DNA from 3 places in the Bacillus sp. FG16 genome. Region 3 is predicted to be linked to each of the others. Evidence: riboswitches for the same ligand, from Rfam matches in the RefSeq annotation. Region 3 holds a riboswitch; each other region holds the start of a gene.
The links. A riboswitch is a leader RNA that binds a small molecule or an ion and turns the genes downstream of it on or off. The one in region 3 is predicted to bind cyclic di-GMP.
Positions count from the first base shown of each region.

Region 1: it holds a riboswitch for cyclic di-GMP, as region 3 does, so the genes downstream of both, ACODS7_RS28125 (WxL domain-containing protein) here and ACODS7_RS17780 (methyl-accepting chemotaxis protein) in region 3, are expected to answer to the same signal.
Region 2: it holds a riboswitch for cyclic di-GMP, as region 3 does, so the genes downstream of both, ACODS7_RS14855 (SpaA isopeptide-forming pilin-related protein) here and ACODS7_RS17780 (methyl-accepting chemotaxis protein) in region 3, are expected to answer to the same signal.

Region 1 covers NZ_JBMDKC010000123.1:4,933-10,928, reverse strand. Annotated here, with positions in the region: gene ACODS7_RS28135 (ATP-binding protein) at 1-805, shown strand, start outside; gene ACODS7_RS28130 (ATP-binding protein) at 802-2,022, shown strand; cyclic di-GMP riboswitch class I at 2,269-2,357, shown strand; cyclic di-GMP riboswitch class I at 2,429-2,517, shown strand; cyclic di-GMP riboswitch class I at 2,589-2,677, shown strand; gene ACODS7_RS28125 (WxL domain-containing protein) at 2,830-5,415, shown strand; gene ACODS7_RS28120 (EF2685/EF0750 family sortase-dependent surface protein) at 5,455-5,772, shown strand; gene ACODS7_RS28115 (WxL domain-containing protein) at 5,809-5,996, shown strand, end outside.
Region 2 covers NZ_JBMDKC010000035.1:42,333-48,328, forward strand. Annotated here, with positions in the region: gene ACODS7_RS14840 (PH domain-containing protein) at 1-620, shown strand, start outside; gene ACODS7_RS14845 (DUF975 family protein) at 820-1,473, shown strand; gene ACODS7_RS14850 (TetR/AcrR family transcriptional regulator) at 2,041-2,577, shown strand; cyclic di-GMP riboswitch class I at 2,750-2,842, shown strand; partial or broken gene ACODS7_RS14855 (SpaA isopeptide-forming pilin-related protein) at 2,904-5,996, shown strand, end outside.
Region 3 covers NZ_JBMDKC010000047.1:28,823-34,818, forward strand. Annotated here, with positions in the region: gene thiM (hydroxyethylthiazole kinase) at 1-337, shown strand, start outside; gene thiE (thiamine phosphate synthase) at 352-1,011, shown strand; gene ACODS7_RS17775 (anaerobic C4-dicarboxylate transporter family protein) at 1,127-2,440, opposite strand; cyclic di-GMP riboswitch class I at 2,723-2,807, shown strand; gene ACODS7_RS17780 (methyl-accepting chemotaxis protein) at 2,941-4,680, shown strand; gene ACODS7_RS17785 (non-ribosomal peptide synthetase) at 4,855-5,996, shown strand, end outside.

The DNA.
Region 1 (5,996 bases), on a different contig from region 3:
GTACCTTATTATGTATACACTTATGTTAATAGCGGCATATATCATTTTAAACCGATTTTTACAATATCTTTCAGCTGTAAAGGAAAGTATTGCGATTGCTAGTGAATCGCAAAAATTAGCGGTAATTGGGAAAATGGCAGCGACGGTTGGACATGAAATTAAAAATCCACTCGCTTCATTAAAAGGATTTACACAATTACAACGAGAGAAGCATGAAGAGGATCCTATTTATAAACGTATGATTTTTGAAATAGAAAATATGAATAATATGATAAGTGAGTTGATGGAAGTTGCTACATGCAAACCTTCTATTTATAAGAAACATGATGTGGGGAAAATTGTATTACAAGTAATAACAAGTCTTCGCGAAAAAATGAATGAATTAAACGTACAGTTTATTTCTAATGTGGAAGAAAAAACAATAGAAATTGAATGTGATGAACGAAGAATAAGAGGAGTCTTTTTATATACGATAAAAAATGCTTTAGAGGCAATGGAACAAGGTGGCATATTACATGTAAGATTAGAAAATAAAGGGAAAGAGTATGTAATGATCAGCGTGATTGATAATGGTCATGGTATTAAGCAAGAAAACTTAATTCGTGTTACAGAGGCCTTTTATACAACGAAACAAGATAAAATTGGTCTGGGACTTACGGTAGCGAATCGAATTGTCACCGAGCACCTTGGTGAGCTGCATATTTCAAGTGAAAGAGATACTGGAACGAGAATAGACATCATTCTCCCAAGGAAGTGTGGAAATACTGAAATCCAAGTGGAAGAAAAGCTAGGAGTTACCATATGAATAAAGGCTATATATTTAAAAATGAAGAAATAAAGGCGCTGAAAGCATTTTTAAGTTTATTTTTCATTATATTTTTTGTATATGATCTTGCCTATGAATTTATCGTACCATTAATCGGTGGAGAGCAAGAAGGCGTAGGAGAGTTTGAAGATGGCTTAGGCTTATGGCTTTACTTTTTGATGGTGGTATTGTTTTGTATTGGAATATACTTTATGAAATGGAAAAATGTTTTTGCGGTAAAGTATATTATTCTAATTGGCTATAATGTATTAGATTGTATCCATAACATTATGATTTATTATGGTAGCGATGCAGAATTTGACGGTGGAAATATAGTAGAAGGATTTTTTATTTTGTTCGCACCAATCTTTGTGAATAAAAGATATTTCTGGTTAGTTCCAGCGATACTTGTCGGAAAGTATGCTCTTACAGGAATCATTATTCAATCTTCTCTCGTTTTAATTCCAATGGCATTATATAGCGTATTTACTATCATATGTTGGATTATATTTTTGAGGGTTCAGTCTTACGTTCGTACGCTTGAGATGATGGATAAAGAAATAAAACAGACAGAAAAACTAGCAGCTGTTGGAAAGATGGCAACGGTTATTGGTTATAAGATTAGAAGACCTTTAGCAAACTTAAAAAAACTTGTGAATAAACAAGCAGACAAGCATCCAGAGGATAAAATTTATAGTGATATTATGAAACAAGAAGTAGATCGGATTCATATAATTGCTACAGAACTTAGTGGATTTGAGAAATCTAAATCACTAGAATCAGAAACTCATAACATACAAGAAATTATCTCTTATGTTATTCGAGTTATGGAAAAGCCTGCTTTAAAACAAGGAGTCTATATACAAGGTATTTACAGTAAAGACTTACCATCAATTACATGTGATGAAAAACGATTAAAACAGGTCTTTTTTAATTTAATTAAAAATGCAATTGAAGCAATGTCAGTTGGCGGAACAATTACGATTAAAGTTACTGTAAAAGATGGAATCATCATTCAAGTGAAAGATGAGGGATGCGGCATTCCGAAAGATAAAATTCCAAAGTTAAATGAAGCCTTTTATACAACGAAAGAAACAGGAACTGGTCTAGGTTTAGTAGTTACAGAAAAAATTATTAAAGACCACAACGGTAAAATGAGTTTTGAAAGTGAAGTTGGGGTTGGAACGACGGTTGAGGTTATGTTACCACTGCATTAAATAGAAAAAACATCACTTCCAAATAAGTGATGTTTTTCTATTTTATCTTGCTATTTGTGGATAGTAAAAATCTCATTTTATCGATAAAGAATGTATGATGTATTTCTAAGATCAAAATGTTTTTTTAAGTTTTTATTATGGATTTTTCAGTGAAAAATTTAGACTATAAAAATTAATTGTTTTTTTCTAAAAAAACTATTTTCTTTTTTGGGTTTTAATGGTATATTCAAAACACGATAAATAAATACCTATTTTTGGCACACTATTCGAAAGGATAGGTCGCAAAGCTAAGAGTCTAAAGTAATGAAAATTACTATGATAGTCTGGTTGCAGTTTGGATTTTCACACATAGTTGTATGTATGAAAATCGAAGAGGCAACCGGATTTTTTATTGTCTCAAAAAGAAAAAATAAATGGGCACACTATTCGAAAGGATAGGTCGCAAAGCTAAGAGTCTAAGGTAATGAAAATTACTATGATAGTCTGGTTGCAGTTTGGATTTTCACACATAGTTGTATGTATGAAAATCGAAGAGGCAACCGGATTTTTTATTGTCTCAAAAAGAAAAAATAAATGGGCACACTATTCGAAAGGATAGGTCGCAAAGCTAAGAGTCTAAGGTAATGAAAATTACTATGATAGTCTGGTTGCAGTTTGGATTTTCACACATGTTGTGATGTATGAAAATCGAAAAGGCAACCAGGCTTTTTATTTTCTAGGAATACACATTATGATTGTAAATTTAGCTGAATAATAAATTTAATGTTCAAAATATTCGGTTCATAAGAAGTGAGGGAGGGAAGTACATTGCAAAATCAAATAGGTAAATTTGGGCGTATACTTCTCGCTGGAGGAATATTATTTACGCAAGTTGGTGTGCTAGATTACTCTGCAACGAAAGTTTATGCGGTTACAAACGACGAGCAAGGACGTTTTATCGTTCATATGGATAAACAAGAAATAAAAGTTGATGAAAATGTAGTATTAAAGATTACAAATACAAATAAACAAGATGCTAATATCGAGCTGAAATTATCTAATGAACAGCTGTTCAATGAAGCAGAAACAAAAAAAATGAACGAAAACAATAAAGCGATTCAAAACATTTCAGTAACAGAAGATCACATTGTAAAAATTGAAAAGAATGAACAAAGTAATTTTATCGGTGACGTATATGTAGTCATTCAAATGAAAAAAGCTGGAGAGTACAAATTTGAACCGATAGTGAAGTTTGAAGGGAATGAAAAGAAAATTGAATCTCCTTCTCTACATGTTGTAGAGAAAAAAGAGGCTTTAAATGTAGCTATTTCTGATGAAAATCCAAAGGCTTCAGAGGAAGTTATGAAAAAAGAAATCAGTGAAAAAGTGAAAGTATCGGAAGAAAATAAAAAACAAGAAATAAATGCTACTAACGCTGAAGTTCCAAAAGAAACGAAGACTTTAGCGAAAGAAAAGGTTAATGAAGAACTCATACCAAAGGAAAATGAATTAAAAGAGAGCAATAGGATAAACGAAAGTAATCAGGAATTACCTGCTATTCAACCTGAGAAGGCATTAAAGAGCCAATCTCTACTAGCTGCTAGTCCTGTTACAAGTATTCTTAAATATCCAAATGTAAAAGTAATAAATAATAGAACAGGTGAAGGGCCTTCTATCTTGGGTAAATATGCTTTTAGATTTGTTTGGAGCCCACAAGTAACATATGAGGTAAAGGGTAGTAGCAATGATAGAAGTGGTCAAAGTCAATATACATTTAGAAATTCAAATAGAGAACAGTATGTATTAGTAAAAAAAGCTGGTGAATATCAAGGGAAATGGATAGATGTCCGTATTAATATTCACTCTATGACAGCTTCATCTGTAGATGTTAAAACACCAATAACTAAAGATGATGCAAAAAACTTTTTACAATTATATGGGAACGGAAGGTCAGGACAAACTTATAATGCTTCCTTTGAATTTTATGAACACGGAACAAGTAAAAAAGTACCATTAACAGCAATGTGGAATTTCAAAAGGATAAACAGTTATAAAAATGTTACGTTACGTAATGATGGTAGTCATTTAACGAATTTATACGTGTATGATACGAGTTCAATTAGGTATCAAGACAAAGGGAATAATAAAATAGAGTTTTCTGGAACAGCAGGCCCAGTAGCTACTCCAGAAGCAGATATGACAATTACATTTGATAATTTAACAGAATTACCGCTAGAAGTTAGGTTAAATGCTTCAGGTGTTAATGTATCATACGATCAATTAGCGATTGCACAAATTGAAATTCCAGCTCCAAGTGTAATAGGAGATATTGTGGAAGATAATTCCCGTCAACTTTCTTATAAGGTATATCAAAATATGCCTGCTCAATCGAAAGACATTCACTATGCGAAATCTTTTGTATTAGAAAGTGAAGTGAATAAGGATTTTACTGTGAATAATGTTTCCATTCAAGATGTGGAGAGTGGAGATGATGTAAGTAGCTTCTTTGATATTAGCAGGAAAAACAATAAAGTCACTGCGGTTGCGAAAGCAAATGCGCTAAAAACAGAAGAATTCAACGGGAAAATTTACGAGATGACAATTACAGGTTCTCCTGTAAAAGGTGCTGATGTAATGAAATATTACAAAAATGGTTATCTTGAAATACCGGTGTCAGCTAAAAATTATTTAGATGGTGATAAGAATGGGCAAGATAGTAATCGAGATGGAGTCGCAAAAATAAGCTATAAAGGTATTCCAACTGGGAAACCAGTCCCACAAAAAGTAGTGCAAGGAACAGATTTAACAAAAATGGATATTTCTAAATTTGTGACAGATTTATCTGTAGATACGCATTTGGATGTAGATAAACCAATATCAGTAGTGAAGTTAATCAATATTCCAGATACCAAAACAATAGGGAATCATACTGTAACGGTTGTAATTGAAACGAAGCAAGGTGTACAAGCGGAGATTCAAGTGCCGGTTACTGTCGTTGATGGGACTTTAAAGTTAGTAGACGTACCAAAAGAAATTACATTTGGAGATTTAACAATGCCATCGAAAACAACGACATACGCACCGAAGGCGATTTCAAATCCTTTAAAGGTAACTGATGATCGTGTTAAAAAGCAAAAATGGAGTGTATATGTAAAGGAAATCACACCATTAACTTCAGCGCAAAATGACACATTGACAGGAGCATTGATTTACAAACGAAATGGAAAGGATACACCTTTAAGTACTTCTAGTATAGAAGCATTCTCGTATACTTCTAAAAACGACGAGGAGGTTTCACTAAATTGGAAGGAAAACGAAGGAATTCATTTACAAGTAAAACCAGGGCCGAATGTCAAAGCAAATACTAAATATGCTGGACAGCTAGAATGGACATTAACCGATGCTCCTCTCTAAAAATATATGAAATATATAAATTTTAGAAAGGAGAGAGTAATGAAAAAAATAGTTGGTATTATCGTTTCCACAGTTATATGTGTGCCGTTTCTTATGGCAAATGTAGTAACGGCTACAAGTACGAATTCAAAAGCGGGTATTACATTTTCGAATAGCTATACACCAAATACATCAACTGATCCGGCAAAGATAAATACAAAAAAAGAGACAGTTGATAAAAATAAAAATGGAGATAAATATTTACCGAAAACAGGAGGCCAGACACGGGACTTCAAACAATATATAGGATTGTTTTCGATTGTTTTATCTCTATATGTATTCAAAAGAATTAGGGGAAAGCAAGTGTATTCAAAATAAAAAATAGATGAAAACAGAGAAAAGGGGAAGGTACATATGAAACTAGCAAAATTAGCATTAATCGGTGCAGTATTATTAACATCAGTTGCAGCAGTAGGAACTTCAGCATTTGCGGAAGAGAAAGCAAATATGAAATCAAAAACAGATGTAACGTTTATTGAAGATACAAGCACAACAGATCCAAACAATCCAGAAAATCCAAATGAAAAAGTTACACCAGAGAA
Region 2 (5,996 bases), on a different contig from region 3:
GTATTCAAGGTATTACGATAAAAGAAAGCATTTTACGCCAACCATTCGGTTATTGTGCTGTGCAAGTAGAAGTAATTCAAAGTAAGGGAATGGATGACGAAAAAGAAAAAGTTACGCTGCATCCAATTATTCGAAAAGATCGCGTGCAACAGTTACTCGCACATTTACAGTTACCATATGAACTGAATACAAACATTATTTCATTACCAAAAGCAGCATTGCGCCGCTATCTCATTGATAGTTTCATTTTCTTCGCTATGTTAGGAATCCCGCTTACTGGAATAAGTATATACTCTGAAAAGCACTTCATCATGTGGGCATTAATTCCGCTCGCGATCCTCATCTTTACACTTGGATACGCAACATTTAAAACAAATGGTTACAGTGTTAACGGAGAACAAATTACACTTGTCTATCGTAGCGTCGGAAAATATACAGGACTTATTAGAAGAAGACATGTCCAATCAATGGAGAAGACACAATCATATTTCCAGCGCCGAGCGGATTTATGTACGTATAAGTTTTCTAGTGCATCATCTAGTTATAAAATAGAGCATACGAGAGTAGAAGACGCGGAGAGAATGCAGGATTGGTATAAGAAGAGAATGAGTGAGGAATAATTTGAGAAAGCTTGCCTAGTCTGAAGGGCAAGCTTTTTTGTTATAGGGAAAAGAGTCGTTTAATCCATATATTAGTACAACTACAGCAAACATGTATCAATACGCATGAAAAAAGGTAATATGCTTCTGTTTTGGGGAATATGTGGAATTTTTGATGTAAATGGTATACAAAAATACAAATAGTATTAGGAGGTTATATATGATAAGTCAGTTGAAAAGAGAAGCACTTGATGCATTAAAAGGAAGATGGGGATTAGCGGTAGGGGCAACTTTATTAATTGGAATCCTTATTGGAGCTGTTGAAATGCTAACAACAGGTATTTTCTCGATATTTTGGGGTTGGGAAGAGGCAAGTGATTCACTTACAGTAAGTATTATTGTAATGCTTGTTATTGGTCCATTAACAATAGGTGCCTATTATCTTGTTTTAAATGCAATTCGTGGGACTGATGCTCGCATTGGTCATATATTTAGATGGTTTAGCGATGGAAGTAAGTTGATGAAGTCGTTTTTAACATATTTACTAATGTATGTATACTTGACTCTATGGACATTACTTCTTATTATTCCAGGTATTATTAAATCATTTTCTTATTCTATGACATATTTTATTTTGAATGATCATCCAGAATATACAGCGAATCAAGCGATTACTGAGAGTCGTCATATGATGAATGGACATAAAATGGATTACTTTTTACTATGCTTAAGTTTCTTAGGCTGGTTCATATTAAGTATTCTTACTATAGGAATCGGTTTCTTATGGTTAGCACCTTATTTCTACGCGACATCAGCCGCATTTTATGAAGAGATTTCAAAAGAATATTATAAAAAAGAAGGCACTACTTTCTAATAAAACACATAAACCATCTGTTCCCTATATTCTTTAGGGGGTAGGTGGTTTTCTTTTTTGAGGACTTTGTCTAAAAAATAGGTAAGATTATTTTTAGGAAAAATAAAAGGAGCAACATAAATGAAATATACTTGTCCATGTTGCGTATATAAAGTGAAACTTTAATCAGTGGGGATTTTGTTCATTCCCCACTGATTATTAGTTCTCACCAATCGGGCATTTATGGGCAGCCCGCCTCCCGCCTAACTCCTTTGTTTTAGCTGAATTTTGAGGTGGGGGTCTTACTGTCCAGCAAATAGCGGGATAAAGTAATAAGAAGGACTAAATCGGTAAATTTTATTAATGGATATATTAGGAATGAATATGAAAGTATAGATGTATAGTCAATGTTGTGTATTTGATGTTATCATATTGAATGATATGGAAATTTTTAATAGAATAAGTAACTAAAAATTCAAAGGTAATGAAGCTTTTGTTGTATAAAGAAAATACTTAGTAGTAATCAACAATATTAAAAATAAGATTCGTATTTATATAAATTTAGTAGAAATGGGGTTTTAAAAAGGAATGAGTATCAGCATAACGCGGCAAAAGATTTTGGCGGCCGCTTCTCAAATTGTGCAATGTAAAGGGGTTGCTAAATTAACCTTAGAAGCAGTGGCAAAAGAGGCGGGTGTAAGTAAAGGTGGATTATTGTATCACTTTGCAAATAAAGAAGCTTTAATAGAAGGTATGATAGTCAGAGGGATAGAGGATTATGAGGGCGCTATTTACAATAAAGTAGCGGAAGACTCAGAGAGGAAAGGGAGATGGGTTCGCTCTTTTGTAGAGGAAAGATTAAGTAATGAGAGAAGAACAGAAGAGTTGTCTAGTAGTATGATGGCAGCATTCATGTTAAAACCTGAATTACTTGAGCCATTACAACAATCATTTCAGCAACTGCAAAAGAATATAGAAAACGATGAGATAGATTCAGTATGTGCAACAATTATTAGATTAGCAGCAGATGGATTATGGTATTCGGAATATTTAGGGGTTGGCAGACTAAGCCCCGAGTTAAGAGAAAAAGTGATTCAAGCTCTTATTGTTAATTCGTATAAATAGAATATACGAACTATATAATGTGAAAACAATTCACCATTACTTATTTAATGTAGTGGTGAATTGTTTTTTTTATTAGAAAAATAGAACAATTTTATAGAGTATTGAATTATAACCGTCCAGACGGTATAGTAATATTTGGTTTAAGAGGAAAATGAAACAAAAAAAGAATAAAAGATATTTTTAGCACACTATTCGAAAGGATAGGCCGCAAAGCTTAGAGTCTACGGTAATACATATTGGTTACTAAGATCGTCTGGTTGCACATTTTTGATGCAACCGGACGGTCTTTTTTTTGTTATATAAATATAAAAAAATAGGAGGGAACTATGCAAATGAAAAGTACTAAAAGGCATATTTCAATGGTTTCATTAGTTTTTCTAGTATTATTTTCAGTGCTGAATGTGTGGGCTCCAGTTATTCAAGCTGCTGTGATGAAAAGTCCAGTGGACGAAATTAATATTTCCCGTACTGATGGCACGACATCTGAACCGTATCAAGCCTCAGATGGTATGAAAGTAGAAGTGAAGTGGTCAGCTAAAGAAAAAATAAAAAGTGGAGATCAATTCACAATTGATATGCCAAAAGAGTTTCGAAAAGACCTTATGAATATGAGTTTTCCTTTAAAAGATGCTGAAGGAAAAACAGTTGGTACATGTGAGATGAAAAAGGGCCTATTAACATGTACTATGGGTGATTACGTAGAAGGAAAGAATAACATTAAAGGTTCTTTATTCGTAGAATTCTACTTTGGTCTAGAAGCATATGATGGTGTTAAAGAAATTCCATTAGAATTTAACGTTGATGGTCAAATCGTCAATAAAGAAGTAAGTGTAAATAATACGACAGAGAGACCGAAGCCACAGCCCAATACGGAAAATTTATTGAAATGGGGTTCTTATAATCAAGAAGATCCTTCAATTGCTGATTGGCTTGTATATGTAAATGCAACTGGAACAGAAATGCAAGATCTTAAATTAACAGATACATTAGGACCTGGGCATGAGTTAATTACAGACAGCGTAGTATTAGAAGAGGCTGTATTTGAAGATGGTTATGCACCAACAAATATTAAGCCAGCAGATTTATCTAACATTAAAATTAATGCAACAAAGACTGGATTTACAATTGAATTTCCAGACAGTTCAAAAGGCTATATTTTAAGATATAAAACAAAGGTTACAAATCCTGCTGCAAAGCCTCATAAAAATACAGTGAAATTAGAAGGCAAAAATATTAAAACTGAAGAAAAAGTAGGACAAGTATTCGTAAGTGGTGGGGGAGGATCCGGTTCAGGTGACGATAATCCACCTAGCATTGAAAAAAATATAGTTGATGAGATTGGTAAGTCTGTAGAACATCAGCAGTTAACACAAATGGATCAACCTATTCAATATCAAGTTGGTACACATATACCGAAAGATCCGCCTAAATACACATCTATGGTAATTAGTGATGATTTAGAAGATGTTTTAGAAGTATTAGAGGCAAAGGTGTATGATCAAAATGGCCAAGATATTACTTCTAAAGGAACATTAAAGATAGATAAACAAAAAAGTGAAGTAACATTTACATTTGGTGAGAGTTTTGACTATAAGTCATATGAAGACCAGATAATTAACCTTAGTATTAAGGCGAAAATTAAAAATAATGCAGACTTATCTTCTTACGTAGATAAGAAGATTCCTAATAAAGCAGAATTACATTTTGATGATAAAACATTAACATCAAAAGAAGTAACCATTACGCCGCCTGAAGCTCCAAAAGACGGTACAGTATCAATTCATAAAATAGATGCTGAGGATTCGAATAAAGGGTTAAAAGGTGCCGAATTTGAAGTTCGAAATAGTGCAAATGAAGTTGTTGCAAAACTGAAAACGGACGAAAAAGGTTTTTCAGTACCTCAAACTTTAGCTCCTGGGACGTATAAAGTTTATGAAACAGTAGCGCCAGAAGGATATCAAAAATTAACAAGCCCAGTAGAGGTTACACTTCAAGCTGGAGAAACAAAAACAATTGAAATTAAAAACACTATGCAAAAGGGTCAAATTGAAGTAAAGAAAATTGATTCGGAAAATGGTGAAAAACCATTAGCAAATGCAGAGTTTGATATAGTAAAAGACGGTGTAGTAGTCGAACATATTGTTACAGATAAAGATGGTAAGGCAATCTCTAAACCGTTAGCACCAGGAAAATATATTTTAAAAGAAACAAAAGCACCTGAAGGCTACCAATTAAAAGAAACAGAGTTCGAAGTAAATGTAACAGGGGACGGCATATTCCCAATACAAGTGGAAAATGCAATGGTAGACAAAGGTAATATAGAAATTACAAAAGTGGACAAAGAAAACGGGGCAGTATTAGCCGGTGTCGAATTTGAAGTCCAAGATGAGAAAGATGGCGTAGTAAGAAAAGTAGTAACAGATAAAGATGGAAAAGCAAACGTTTCAGATCTATCAGTAGGAAAGTACAAATTAGTAGAGACGAAAAGCTTACCAGGTTATAAAAAGCTAACAGAACCAGTACCATTTGAAATAAAAAAAGGTATGACAAAAGCTTTAGCAATAAAAGTAGAAAATGAGCAGTTAGACAAAGGTTCAGTAGAAATTACAAAAATAGATAAAGATAGTCAAAAAGTATTAGAGGGCGTAGTCTTCGAAGTGCAAGATGAGCAAGGCAAAGTAGTAACAGAAGTAAAAACAGATAAAGATGGTAAAGCAAAAATCTCTGATTTATTAGTAGGAAAGTACAAATTAGTAGAGACGAAAAGCTTACCTGGCTACAAAAAGCTAACAGATTCAGTATCATTCGAAATTACAAAAGGTATGACAACAGTCCTATCATTGAAAGTAGAAAATGAACAGTTAGATAAAGGTTCAGTAGAAATTACAAAAGTAGATAAAGATAACAAAAAAGCATTAAAAGGTGTAGTCTTTGAAGTGCAAGATGAAGCTGGAACAGTAGTAAAGGAAGTAAAAACAGATAAAAATGGTAAAGCAAAAATCTCAGATCTATCAGTAGGAAAGTACAAATTAGTAGAGAAAGAAAGTTTGCCAGGCTATAAGAAACTAACAGATCCAGTATCATTTGAAATCAAAAAAGGCATGACCGAAGTTCTATCATTAAAAATAGAAAATGAAATGGTAGATACGGGAAATATAGAGATAACAAAGATAGATAAAGATAATAAAGCACCGTTAGCGGGAGTAACATTCATCGTCCAAGATGAAAAGGGTAATGAAGTTACAAAAGTAACGACAGATAAAGATGGAAAAGCAAATGTTTCAGATTTACCTGTAGGAAAGTATGAATTAGTAGAGGTAGAAAGTTTACCTGGTTATAAAAAGCTAGAAAAACCAGTATCATTTGAAATCAAAAAAGGCATGACCGAGGTTCTATCATTAAAAGTAGAAAATGAAATG
Region 3 (5,996 bases):
TGAACTAAATACAGTTGCGGTCATTACTGGAAAAGAAGATGTTGTTACAGATGGAGAGCGAACTGTTCTTATTCGAAATGGTCATCCTATTTTAACAAAAGTTACGGGAACAGGGTGTTTACTAACTTCGGTAATAGGAGCATTTGTAGCAGTTGAAAAAGATTATGTAAAAGCAGCAGTAGCCGCATTAACGTTTTATGGTGTAGCTGCAGAACTGGCAGCTGCTAAAACAGTAGAAAAAGGGCCAGGTAGTTTCCAAATTGAATTTTTAAATCAATTAGCGAATACAACTTCAGCTGATATGGAGAAGTATGGGAAGATTGAGGAGTTAGAGTAAGGGGGATGAAACACATGATGCGCATTGAAACAAAGAAAATGTCTAACCTATTACAAGTGTATTTTATTATGGGAAGCAATAACTGCACGAAGGATCCTTTAACTGTATTGAAAGAAGCGTTAGATGGTGGAGTGACACTTTTTCAATTTCGTGAAAAGGGGGAAGGTTCTTTAATTGGAGAGGATAGAGTGCGTTTTGCAAAAGAATTGCAGACTCTTTGTAAGGAATATAGTGTTCCTTTCATTGTAAATGATGATGTAGAATTAGCCATTGAATTAGATGCAGATGGTGTTCATGTAGGACAAGATGATGAAGGAATTACATCTGTTCGTGAAAAAATGGGAGATAAAATTATCGGTGTATCTGCTCATACAATTGAAGAAGCACGCTTTGCAATCGAACATGGAGCAGATTATTTAGGCGTTGGACCTATTTTCCCAACGAGTACGAAAAAAGATACGAAAGCGGTTCAAGGAACGAAAGGATTAGCTTATTTTAGAGAACAAGGAATTACAGTGCCAATCGTTGGTATTGGCGGGATTACAATTGAAAATACAGCGGCAGTTATAGAGGCGGGTGCGGAAGGTGTTTCAGTTATTTCAGCAATTAGTTTAGCTGAATCTGCGTATGAAAGTACGAGAAAATTAGCTGAAGAAGTAAAGAGAAGTTTGTAGGGAAGGACGTGTAGTATTTTAAGTGCTACATGGAGAAATGGACTGCCCCAAATTTTAAACAAACGTTTGATTAAAAAAGCACAAACCTTTTTAAATAAAGGTTTGTGCTTTTTCTTTAAAACATAATAGAAATTAAAAGCATTCCAATGCCGATAGAAGTAAATGTTGCGATTAAACCTGGAATCATAAAGCTATGATTTAATACGTATTTACCGATACCTGTTGTACCAGTACGGTCAAAGTTAATGGCAGCAACGATTGTTCCATAGTTTGGAATGAAGAAATATCCGTTTACTGCAGGGAACATCGCAATCAGTAGTGCTGGTGGAATACCAAGGGATAGTCCAAGTGGCATTAAGGCACGTACTGTTGCTGCTTGGCTGTACAGTAAAATAGATAGAATGAATAGCGCGATGGCAAATAGCCAAGGTGCACTTGTTACTAAATGCTGAATGGATCCTTGAATCATATTTAAGTTTCCGTTAAAGAAAGTATCTCCCATCCAAGCGATACCGAAAATAGCAACAACTGCTGTTGCCCCTGCTTTAAAGACGTTACCAGACACAATGCTTTCTACATTTGGTTTACAGAAAATAATAATAAGAGCCGCGATAGTTAACATAACCATCTCAATTGTGTTCGGCATGGAAAGACGAGCTAACTTCCCATCAACTATCCATCCTGGACGAAGTGCTTCAAATGAACCAAGAAGTACAACAAGGAAGGTTCCAACTAGGAAAAGGATAACTGATAATTTGGCGCCTTTTACACCTACAAATTCTTTTTTCTCTTCAAGTTTAGGAATCATTCCTTCGTTTAATCGTTTTAAGTATTCAGGGTCTTCATTTAATTCTTTTCCCATCTTACTAGCAACGAATGCTGCTAACATACAAGCAATGAAAGTAGAAGGGATACTTACTTTTAAAATATCTAATAAGGTAATTTTATAGTCAGCGAACATTGCTAAAAGAGCAACTGTGGCAGCTGAAATCGGACTAGCTGTAATTGCTTGCTGAGAAGCGATTACGGCAATCGACATTGGGCGTTCCGGTCTAATCCCTGATTCACGAGAGACTTCTGCAATAACAGGAAGTACAGAATAGGCAACGTGACCAGTACCTGCACATAGTGTGAATAAATAAGTAACAATTGGAGCAAAAAAAGTAATACGCTTTGGATTTTTTCGCAATGCTTTTTCAGCTAGATGAACAAGATAGTCCATTCCACCAGCAGCTTGCAAAGCACCAGCAGCTGTAATTACTGCCAAAATCATGAGCATTACATCAATAGGAGGCGCGGTCGGTTGTAAGTGGAAGACAAAAACGAGTATTGCCATACCAACTCCACCCATTACTCCTAAACCAACTCCGCCTAGGCGTGCACCAATAAAAATACAGAGTAACAAGGTAAGAAATTGTAGCCAAAACATGATAAACTACCTCCGAAATTCATTAATTAAGATATATTCGAATAGTTTAATTTGAATGAAAATTAAATAAATACCCGAAGAAATCCTTGTTATTTATACATTTTTTATTATATAACACAAAAAAAGTAACATTCACGTACTTTTTGAAATTATTTCGAAAAAGCAATGCGTTAAAAATTTGTATTTATATCTCTAAATAAGTAGACATTTTGATTTATATGTTGTAATCTTTGAAAGAGAATAAATTAATTCTCATAGAACTCCCATATCGTTCAACTCGTTCAGCGAGAAAGGCAAACTGATGGAAACATGAGGACGCAAAACTACAGGAGCTAAGGTCGAAAGGCTATGCTAGCCAGTTACCGGACGGATAGGGTTGGTCTTGGCCAATGCTTTTACATTGGCTTTTTTTTATTCTCGAATATATTGAGAAACATTTTCAAACAAAATATTCGTATATTTTGTTTTTTTGTTATGTTAATTAAGGAAGGTGGATATTAATGAAAAAGTATTGGCATAAGTTAACGTTTCTTCAAAAGAACGTCTTATTAACCGTACTAGTTATTTTGACGCTTGTTGGAAGTATGGGCGCGTTAAGTTTCAACATGTTTCAAAATAGTATGATGTCTTTATTTGAAAGACAGTCTATTGAAACAGGAGATACTGTAATAAATCAATTAGACGCAGAATTAGTGAAAGATCTTGCGAAAGATCCTACAGCCCAAAAGGAGAAGAAGGAAAAGTTAAAAGAGCAATTAGATGAAGTGACAAAAGATTTAAAAAGTGTTGGACAAACGTATATTACGGGAGCAAAACCCAATGACAAACGAGAATTACAAATCGTTGGTTTGACTACAGAGTTAACAAATGCAGTACCTGTAAAGCCGGGTGACTATTATGAACAACCAGCTCATTGGATGAAGGCATACGATAAAGTGATAGATACGAAAAAGGCACAAATGACAGAAGTATATGAAGATGAACTAGGCTCATGGGTGACAATATTAGAGCCCATTACGGATGGAGAAAAAAATATTGTCGCAATTGTTGCGGCAGATGTAGATGCTTCTGTTATTCCAGATACAAAGAAGAAATTTATGATGCAAGGTTTACTATTCATTTGTATTTCATTAGCTATTGCGACTGTTATTCAATTCTTTATTGTTCGTAATTCGTTAGCCCCATTAAAAGACCTAAGAGAGGGATTACGTAAAGTTGGTGAGGGTGATTTAAGTATTAAATTAAAAGAAAGACCAGATGACATTGGTATTATTAATACTTATTTCAATGCAACGATTGAGAAATTTAAAGGAATTATAGATAAAGTAAAACAAACTGCAGAGCAAGTTTCTTCTTCATCACAAGAATTATCGGCAAGTACTGAGGAAAACAGTATGGCAGTTCAAGAAATTGCAGGTTCCATGGAAGGTTTAAGAGTAGGAGCACAGTCTCAAGAAACTTCAGTACAACAATGCTTAGGAATTGTGCACGGAATGGAAAATAAGGTGGAAGAGATAACTGGGGCTGCGAAACTGGTTGCGGTTGCCTCAGAAGGTATGGAGCAACATTCAATTGAAGGTAATGAAGTAATTGGACAAATTATTAATCAAATGAATTTAATCCAAAATGCAGTAAAAGATTTATCTTCGATTATTTATTCATTGGAAACAAGATCGAAGGAAATTAGTGATATCGTAACCGTAATTACAGGTATTTCAAATCAAACCAATTTACTTGCGTTAAATGCTTCTATTGAAGCTTCACGTGCTGGGGCTGCTGGAAGAGGATTTGCAGTGGTCGCTGATGAAGTACGTAAATTAGCTGAGCAAACTGAAACGTCAGCGAAAGATATAGCTAAATTAATTGGGGAAACACAAGCTGAAGCAGAAGAGGCTGTAGTTTCAATGCAAAAAGGTTCAAAAGAAGTAGAATCTGGAATTACTCTTGTTCAAAGTAGTGGTGCGTTCTTCGAGAAAATTTCAAAATCAGCACATTCTGTTACGGACCAAGTTAAGGCGGTTTCTAGCAATTCAGGTGATATTTTGCAAAATAGCCAAAATATCGTTCAAGTTGTAAATGAACTATCACATATTGCAAATACGTATGCGAATAGTAGTGGTAATATTGAAGAGAGTATGAAAGAACAGGAAATGTCAGTACAAGATATTGCAGAATTAGCTACTTCTTTAAGCTGGCTTGCACAGGAGCTGCAAGAGTTAATTGGGGAATTTAAAAGTTAATAGAATAATATAAGGTGTAGATTTAATCTACACCTTAATCTTTTTTTAAAATGAATAATTATATATTTATATCTAATGATATACGGTTGTGATTTTAATCATTGGTGGAACATGTCCTCCAATGATCAAAGTTTCATTTTTATATTATGGAGAGTGAGAGGATTCAGTATGAGTATTTTCTTAAAACGTTCATATGTGGAGAGATATGAACAATTTTCGCAACAAAATTATGAACCGTTTATGATACCAAAGGATATTCAAGTAAATGAATATACTCAAATGAAAATTAAGGATATACAAGCGTTTGAACGAAATAAATTAGATTTAATCGCAGCTACTTTTGTATGGCTATATCATGTTAGTAATGAAAAACGTATAGTGATACCTTATTACATGAGACAGAGTAGTTATCCGTTATGTATTACAATTGAACAAGAACTTTCTTATGAAGAGCTAAGGATAGAAATTAATGATCAAATCATGCAGTTAGAAAGTATGGAAGAAGAACGGAAGATATTGTTACAATATGATGAAGAAAAATGGGGGAAACCTGCAGTTACAGTAGGAAAAGAAAATAGAAATAGTCAATTAAACTTTATTGAATTAAAGGATAGTTGTTTTGAAGTTTCTTATAATGAAAAGCAATTGAAAGAAGAAACAGCACTTCGCTATATAAAGCAAATTCAGTATGTAATTCAGCAAGGTATAAAAAAAGAGACGCAATGTGTTGTAGATATGAATATTATTACAGAAGAAGAATTAGTGATATATAAAGAAATAAATGACACAGAAGTGCTATACCCGAATAAAAGTATTGCGGATATGTTTTGTGAAACAGTAAGGAAATTTTCAAAGCGTATAGCTTTATCTTCGGTGGAGGGAACATTAACATATGAACAACTAAATAAAAAAAGTAATAAAATTGCTCACATGTTATTACATCATGGGGTGAAACAAGGTGATTATGTCGGTATCTTTATGAAGCGAAGTATTGATACGGTAGTCAGTATATTAGCAGTTTTAAAAACAGGTGCAGCTTATATTCCGATTGACCCAGATTATCCAGCAAATCGAGTGCAATATATTATCGAGGATAGCCAATCAAAATTAGTTTTAACGAAAGAAGCGAAAGTACCGTTTGAGGATATTCGAGAATTATCTCTTTACGATATTGAACAATTTTCAGAAATAGATGTGAACGTGGCAATTGATCTTGATGATATCGCATATATGATCTATACATCCGGTTCTACGGGAAATCCGAAAGGAACAATGCTTGCGCACCGCGGAGTAGTGAATTTATGTACATGGATGCA